2 regions of the Priestia sp. JSM ZJ58 genome follow, and region 2 is predicted to be linked to the other one. Evidence: a T-box and tRNA genes for the amino acid it is inferred to sense, from the RefSeq annotation. Region 2 holds a T-box; the other holds one or more tRNA genes.
What was found. A T-box is a leader RNA that pairs with one kind of tRNA and senses whether it is charged. The one in region 2 lies ahead of pheS (phenylalanine--tRNA ligase subunit alpha), so its partner is inferred to be a tRNA-Phe.
Positions count from the first base shown of each region.

Region 1 (4,426 bases), on a different contig from region 2:
TTGATTTTGGAATTCCCATACCTTGGTCTTTAATGCTCACAACAATTTCATGCGTATGCTGAGCAATTGAAAATGTAATGGTTCCGCCTTCAGGTGAATATTTTATTGCATTGGAAATAATGTTATCTAATACTTGTGTAATTTTATCTTGATCGATAGCGACATAGATTGCTTCATTTGGCAAGTCGCGCACGAACGAAATACCTTGTTCAATCGTCATTTCAAAGCGATCAATGATGTAATGATAGAACTTTACAAAATTGATTGGGTCACGACTAAATCGGTAGTCTTGACTATCTAGCTTAGATAATTGAAGCAAGTCGTTAACGAGACGAATCATTCGCTCTGTCTCCGTTTGCGTTACATTTAAAAATGTTGGAGCTAAGTCCTTATCTTGCCAAGCACCGTCTGCAAGCGCATCTAAATAACTGCGCATCGTTGTTAACGGCGTACGCAATTCATGTGAAACATTCGCTACAAATTCTCGGCGATCTTGATCAATTTTCTCCTGCTCTGTAATATCATGCAGGACAATGATAATCCCGTTAATAAAACCGGTCTCTTTTTGAATAGCAGAAATGGTAGCTCTTAAAATAAAAGGATCCGATTTTGTACTAAAGTCCAAAATTAATGACTCTTGATTAGCGAGCAAGCTTTCAAACGTATGCGTTTCTTCAAGATCTAATAGGGAAACAACTGGGTCAGACAAAACCGTTTCACGTGAAACATTTAGCATAGCTGCGGCTGGATCATTAATTAAAATTACTCTTCCTTTTCGATCCGTCGCAATAACGCCGTCCGTCATATGAGCTAATACCGAACTAAGCTTACGGCGCTCCCCTTCTGTCGTTGCCTGTGCTTCCTGAAGCTTTCTTGTTAAGTTGTTGAATGTGAGAGCTAGCTGACCAATTTCATCATATCCGTATACCTTAGCTTTTCTCGTAAAATTCCCTTTGGCCATCTCAAGTGCTTGTTTTCTCATTTCAGACATTGGACGAGTAATCGTCTGAGCTAAAAACACGCCTAAAATAGCTGTAATAAAAAGAGCGATCACCGTACCTGCTTTAAAGATCTGATTGATATTACTCATTTGATCGTAAACAGGCTCCATGGAAGCTGTTAAGTAAATAGCGCCTAAGATTTCTTCGCTAGACTGAACTTTTCCATTTTTATTAGTTGAATTTGATTGACTGGCACCTACTTTATCCTGTAAACGAATAGGCTGTATCATAACTCTGATTCGCTGTCCGCTTTGATCAACAAATACATTATCAGAGTTCGTTCCTGCTAACAACGCATTTGTAATCGCTAAATCATTAGTCTTTTTACCTATAATCTGTTGAGGATTTGAGTTCGATGTAGCAATGATTCTTCTATTTTGGTCAATGACTCTTACTTCAGAGATGTCATTCATATCATTTGAAGCTAAATTGGGTCTTGAAGCAAAATCTCGTAAAATAGTCTTTAAGTCTTCCTCAAGAGTGGGTGAATCATCATCACGATTTTTCACCATTTCTTGTCCAATGTTATACGTCAGCAAGTCTGTCCGCTCTTGAAGAGACGTTCGAAAGTTGTTAACTAATTCTTTTTCTAATTGTCGAGCAAAATAGACCCCAATAATTTGCATCGCAATTAAAATAAGCAGCACATAAATCAATACAAACTTTAAATGAATAGATTGCAGGAGCCTTACTTTCTTCATCTAAAATTACTCCTGCTCTGGGCTGCGTAAATAATAGCCTACTCCACGTCTTGTTACAATCCACATTGGATGGCTTGGATTATCTTCAATTTTTTCACGTAATCTTCGAACTGTTACATCTACCGTACGCACATCACCAAAATAGTCATAACCCCATACAGTTTGAAGCAAGTGTTCACGCGTCATGACTTGTCCAATGTGCTTCGCTAAATAATGCAGCAGCTCAAATTCACGATGAGTCAGTTCAATCGTTTCTCCGCGCTTAGACACAATATAAGCATCTGGATGAATAACAAGTGCTCCAATCGTAATTTCATTCGTTTCACTTTCTTCTGTTGGAACAGCTACCTGCTGATGTCTACGTAAATTAGCTTTTACACGTGCTAATAATTCACGCGTACTGAACGGCTTAGTTACATAATCATCTGCACCTAATTCTAGACCTAAAACCTTGTCAATTTCAGAGTCTTTTGCTGTTAACATGATAATAGGCATATCATATTTTTTGCGCACTTCTCGGCAAACTTCCATTCCATCTTTCTGAGGAAGCATAATATCTAATAAAATCATTTCAGGCTGTACTTCTTCCACTTTTTCAAGTGCTTCTACGCCATCATAAGCACAAAATACTTCGTAACCTTCTTTTTGCAAATTAAACTTTAAAATATCTGCAATCGGCTTTTCGTCATCTACGACTAAAATACGTTTATCCATGATCATCGTTCTCCTTTATTAGTTGAAGCAAAATATAAAAGATAGTATTCATACTGTTTGAATACCGTAGTTTTATTATACTTGATAACCCTTGAAACGTCACAAGTTCATCCTCTACTATACATGAAGATATATGATTTTCAACCATCTCTAAATACAAAAGTAATATATTACCATAAAAGAAATGCAAAGCAAATAACGTTTTCTTTTAAATGTAAATAAAAGAAAAAAGCATGACTTTAAATAAAGTCATGCTTTTTGATGGCTCGGGACGGAATCGAACCGCCGACACAAGGATTTTCAGTCCTTTGCTCTACCAACTGAGCTACCGAGCCAAAATGGCGGTCCCGACGGGAATCGAACCCGCGATCTCCTGCGTGACAGGCAGGCATGTTAACCGCTACACCACGGGACCTCAGTCTATATGCTATGTATTAAAAATATTAAAAATGACCCGTACGGGATTCGAACCCGTGTTACCGCCGTGAAAGGGCGGTGTCTTAACCGCTTGACCAACGGGCCACGTTGTAACAAAAGTGAGCCATGAAGGACTCGAACCTTCGACCCTCTGATTAAAAGTCAGATGCTCTACCAACTGAGCTAATGGCTCATGTTATATCTCTTAGCGACGCTTATTATAATAACATGATATTTCATATGAATGCAATAGTTTTTTTAAAACTTTCTTTTTATTATTGAGCTTTTTTAAAAATCTTGTTAAAAAAGCACCAATTATAAATAAAAAAGGTTAGCTCACGAAGAGCTAACTCTTTTTATTTAGCTATATACACCACGTAATACATTTGTTTGTGTACGATCTGGACCTACAGAGAAAATAGATAAAGGAATACCTGTTAATTGAGACACGCGCTCTAAGTAGTGGCGAGCGTTATCAGGTAACTCATCTAATGTTTTCACACCCGTAATATCTTCTGTCCAACCTGGAAGCTCTTCATATACAGGTTCGCATTCTGCAAGTGTTTTTAAGCTAGCAGGGAATTCTTCCATAACTTCCCCTTTATAACGGTAAGCTACACAAATCTTTAATGTCTCAATTCCCGTTAATACATCAATTGAGTTTAAAGATAAGTCTGTGATTCCGCTAACGCGGCGAGCATGACGTACAACTACACTGTCAAACCAACCTACACGGCGAGGACGACCAGTTGTTGTACCATATTCACGTCCTACTTCACGGATTTGATCACCGATTTCGTTTGTTAATTCAGTTGGGAAAGGACCGTCACCAACACGAGTTGTATACGCTTTTGATACACCTACAACGTGTTTGATTTTAGATGGACCTACACCAGAACCAATTGTTACTCCACCCGCTACTGGGTTTGAAGATGTAACAAATGGATATGTTCCTTGGTCGATATCTAACATAACACCTTGTGCGCCTTCAAATAGTACACGACGTCCTTCGTCTAACGCATCATTTAATACTACTGATGTATCAACAACATATTTTGCAACTTGTTGACCATACTCATAGTACTCATCTAAAATTTCTTCTAATGTAAAGCCTTCTACTTCATACATTTTTTCAAGAAGGCGATTCTTTTCAGCTAAGTTTTGTGTTAATTTTGCTTCAAATACTTCACGGTCTAGTAAATCGGCAATTCGAATACCAACACGTGCTGCTTTATCCATATAAGCTGGTCCAATACCTTTTTTCGTTGTACCAATCTTATTTTCACCTTTACGTTCTTCTTCAACTTCATCTAATTTTAAATGATATGGAAGAATCACATGAGCTCGGTTACTAATACGTAAGTTTTCTGTTGTTACACCGCGATCATGTAAGTATTTTAATTCTTGAACAAGTGCTTTTGGATCAACAACCATACCGTTTCCAATTACACACGTTTTGTCATTATAAAAAATACCTGAAGGAATTAAATGTAACTTATAAGTTTCACCATTAAACTTAATTGTGTGACCTGCATTGTTCCCACCTTGGTAACGTGCAATCACTTCTGCATTTTCTGATAGGAAGTCTGTAAT
Region 1 covers NZ_JBISEM010000002.1:340,429-344,854, forward strand. The annotation lists gene walK (cell wall metabolism sensor histidine kinase WalK) at 1-1,702, opposite strand, end outside; gene yycF (response regulator YycF) at 1,709-2,416, opposite strand; tRNA gene ACH6EI_RS23065 (tRNA-Phe) at 2,679-2,751, opposite strand; tRNA gene ACH6EI_RS23070 (tRNA-Asp) at 2,756-2,831, opposite strand; tRNA gene ACH6EI_RS23075 (tRNA-Glu) at 2,867-2,938, opposite strand; tRNA gene ACH6EI_RS23080 (tRNA-Lys) at 2,954-3,026, opposite strand; gene ACH6EI_RS23085 (adenylosuccinate synthase) at 3,194-4,426, opposite strand, start outside.
Region 1: it encodes a tRNA-Phe, which carries the amino acid that the T-box ahead of pheS (phenylalanine--tRNA ligase subunit alpha) is inferred to sense. The anticodon was not compared.

Region 2 (4,426 bases):
ATAATATCTTGTACTTCTTCCATCGATAGTTCTGTACCAAGCACATTGTTAATACGTCCAAGTGACACAGCTACAACAGCAGGTTCCACAGTTAGTGTATCTACTTCTACAGTACCGCTTACCACTTCACCTGAAGCGTATTCAGCCATTAATTCTGCTGCGCGGTCAGCAGCTACACGCGTACGGTTAGGATCAATTCCTTTTTCAAAACGAGCACTTGCCTCACTGCGAAGACCGTGGTCTTTGGAAGCTTGACGAACTGTTAAACCTTTGAAGTAAGCTGATTCAATAAGAACATTTACCGTATCGTCTTTTACTTCAGAGTTTGCTCCCCCCATTACACCTGCAAGAGCTACCGGTTCACTGCCGTTTGTAATAACAAGCTGATTGCCTTTTAATACGCGCTCTTGATCGTCAAGCGTTACAAACTTCTCGCCTTCTGACGCGTGACGTACAACAATTTCTTTTGAACCAAGACGATCATAGTCAAAAGCATGCAGCGGCTGGCCGTATTCAAGCAAAATATAGTTGGTAATATCAACAACGTTGTTATGAGGTCGAATACCAGCTGCCATTAAACGCGTTTGCATCCATAATGGTGACGGAGCAATTTTTACGTTTTTCACAACGCGCGCTACGTAAAGGGGATTGTCTTCTTTTGCCTCTACTTTAACGGAAATATAATCAGCTGCTTGCTCATCAGACGTTTGCACGTTTACTGACGGATACTTCACTTCACGACGTAAAATAGCAGCCACCTCATGTGCTACACCTAACATACTTAAGCAGTCTGAACGGTTTGGTGTTAGCCCTAGTTCTAATACTTCATCGTTTAAGTTTAATGCATCTAGCGCATCCGCTCCTACTTCAGCATCACTTGGGAAGACGAAGATGCCTTCTTGATAATCTTTTGCCACAAGCTTGCTTTCAATGCCAAGCTCTTGAAGAGAACAAATCATACCGTTCGATTCTTCACCGCGAAGCTTAGCACGCTTGATTTTAAAGTTACCTGGAAGTACAGCTCCCACTTTTGCAACCGCTACTTTTTGACCTTGTGCCACGTTAGGTGCTCCGCACACGATTTGAACGATTTCTCCTCCGCCAAGATCTACTTGACAGCGGCTTAATTTATCCGCATTTGGATGCTGTTCACGTTCTACAACGTGACCAATTACCACTCCGCTGATGCCTTTATTTAAGTTTTCTACACCTTCAACTTCAATTCCACTTTTTGTGATTTTATCAGCTAACTCTTCTGCCGTTACGCCTGATAAGTCAACATACTCTTGTAACCAACGATAAGATACAAACATCGTAGTCCCTCCTTTATACTTGTTTAAATTGATCTAAGAAACGAACATCATTTGTATAGAAATGACGAATATCATCCACGCCGTGTTTTAACATAGCAATACGCTCTACACCGATTCCAAAAGCAAAACCACGATATTTAGTTGAATCGTATCCAGCCATTTCAAGAACATTTGGATGAACCATACCGGCTCCTAAAATTTCAATCCAGCCTGTTTGTTTACATACATTACAGCCTTTACCTCCACATTTTGCACACGATACGTCTACTTCTACAGACGGCTCAGTGAATGGGAAGAAACTTGGACGAAGACGAATTTCACGGTCTGCACCGAACATCTTTTTCACAAATACTTCAAGCGTGCCTTTTAAATCGCTCATACGAATGTTTTCGTCTACTACAAGACCTTCAATTTGCATAAATTGATGTGAGTGCGTAGCATCATCGTCATCGCGGCGGTACACTTTACCTGGGCAAATAATTTTAACAGGTCCTTTGCCTTCATTCTTGTTCATAACACGAGCTTGAACAGTTGATGTATGCGTACGAAGAAGCGTTTCTTCCGTAATATAGAACGTATCTTGCATATCACGTGCTGGGTGACCTTTTGGCAAGTTCAGCGCTTCGAAATTATAGTAGTCCTGCTCTACTTCTGGTCCTTCTGCTACTTCATAGCCCATTCCTAAGAATAAATCTTCTACTTCTTCAACCACGCTTGTGAGCGGGTGATGCGTACCTGCTTTAACCGGGCGTCCCGGCAGCGTTACGTCAATTGTTTCTGAAGCAAGTTTACGCTCTACCTCGGCTGCTTCTAACGCCGTTTGTTTTTCTTCAATTTTAGATGCAATCGCTTCACGTACTTCATTTGCAAGTGCTCCCATTACAGGGCGCTCTTCAGCTGAAAGTTTTCCCATACCGCGAAGTACTTCTGTGATAGGGCCTTTCTTTCCTAAATAAGCTACGCGTACGTCGTTTAATTCTTTTAAAGCACTTGCTGCTTCGACTTTTGCAATTGCTTCTTGTTGAAGTTCTTGTAAACGTTCTTTCATCACTTATTCCTCCTTTTAACGTAAAAAATGACAAATAAAAAAACCTCCTCCCAAAAAAGGGACGAGGATTAGTCGCGTTACCACCCTTGTTAACTATATACACAGACGTATACAGTTCACTTCATTCAAGTTAACGGAATCTCCGGAACACCTTTACATCTATGTAAGATGGTCTAAGTGTCAACTCAAGAGGTGAATTCACTTATTACATTTATAAAAATGCTTTCAGTCATGGCATTTTCTCCCTGCATAAACGGACATAAGCTACTGCTCTCTTTCATCGTTTTTTACATATGTAACTATTGTATTATTATAGTGAAAACACGTTCTCGATGCAACTACATTCCGCGTAAATAATAAAGTAAGATTCCAGAAGCGATGGCAACATTTAACGACTCGCTCTTTCCATAGATGGGAATGTACAGATTTTGATCCGTTTGTTCCAACACTTTCTCGCTTACGCCGTTTCCTTCATTTCCCACAATCAGCGCAAATTCGTTTGAAGGTTTTACGTGTGTGTAGACCTTTCCATTTTGTAACGACGTGCCGTAAACTGCTATTCCTCTTTCTTTTAACAGTGAAATTGTTTCGAGCAAATCGCCTTTTACAATTGGAAGGTGAAAAATAGCTCCTTGCGTTGAACGAACGACTTTTGGGTTGTACACATCCACGCTGCCCTCTCCAATGATAATAGCCCCCACTCCCGCAGCATCAGCGGTTCGGATAATGGTGCCTAGGTTACCTGGATCTTGCACCGCATCTAAAAGCAATACTTTCTGTGCTGTATGAATAATTTCCGCATGCTTTGTTTGAAAACACACGGCAATAATTCCTTGAGGTGTTTCTGTGTCAGATAATAACTTACTAATTGCTTCGTTTACAACGATTATTTCGATACCGTCTATATCCCACTGTGCGGGCACTTCGGTCGATTCGCGTATAATTAGTTCCTTTACGCAATCCTTATTTTTGATAGCCTCTTCGACTAAATGAAAGCCTTCTACCATAAAAAGGCCCTGCTTATCACGGTCTTTTTTATTATGCAGTTTTTTCCACGCTTTTACCTGCGGATTTTTAACTGAATCAATTTGTTTCACAAACATAACTCCTTTATCTATACAAAAATAAATAGTTCGATTACATTTTGTTCAATAATCATTAGATAAGTTTCACTTTATTGTACATAGAAATCGCAAAGAAAACAAAAACTATTGGTAACTTTACGATAGCTGAGGTGAAAATGATGGATCTTAATTTACGAAATGCTGTTATTGCAAACGTTTCAGGAAACTCAAAAGAAGAGCTTGAGGCTACAATTTCTGACGCTATTCAAAGCGGTGAAGAAAAAATGCTCCCTGGACTTGGTGTTTTATTTGAAGTGCTTTGGGAAAAGTCTCCGGAATCAGAAAAAGAAGAAATTCTGACAACGCTTGAAAACGGTTTAAAATAAATAACCTTTTCCTATGTACAACAAAAAGCTCATTCTCCTAGGAGAATGAGCTTTTTTTAATTATACGTAATGGCGTTAACCGTATCTCGGTCTAAGCGCTTAATGACTTCCGCAATTAATTTAACTGCGTTTTCATAATCATCACGATGAAGCATTGCTGCATGAGAATGGATATAACGAGTTGCAATTGTAATCGAAAGTGCTGGCACCCCGTTAGCTGAAATATGGATAGAACCCGAGTCCGTACCGCCTCCAGCAATTGCATCAAATTGATACGGAATATTTAATTCATCTGCCACATCTACCACTGTATCTCGAAGTCCTTTATGAGAGACCATGGAAGCATCATATAAAATGATTTGCGGACCCTGCCCCATTTTAGAAGAGGCTTCTTTATCAGAAACACCAGGTGTATCTCCAGCGATACCGACATCAACAGCAAATGCAATATCCGGTTCAATAAAGTTAGCAGATGTTTTTGCACCTCGGAGTCCAACTTCTTCTTGCACCGTTCCTACACCATACACAACATTTTCATGTTTTTCATTTTTTAAAGCTTTTAATACATCGATAGCGATTGCACAACCAATACGGTTATCCCAGGCTTTCGCTAGC
Region 2 covers NZ_JBISEM010000001.1:157,954-162,379, reverse strand. The annotation lists gene pheT (phenylalanine--tRNA ligase subunit beta) at 1-1,313, opposite strand, end outside; gene pheS (phenylalanine--tRNA ligase subunit alpha) at 1,327-2,361, opposite strand; T-box leader at 2,416-2,651, opposite strand; gene ACH6EI_RS00795 (TrmH family RNA methyltransferase) at 2,700-3,464, opposite strand; gene sspI (small acid-soluble spore protein SspI) at 3,605-3,811, shown strand; gene ACH6EI_RS00785 (M42 family metallopeptidase) at 3,868-4,426, opposite strand, start outside.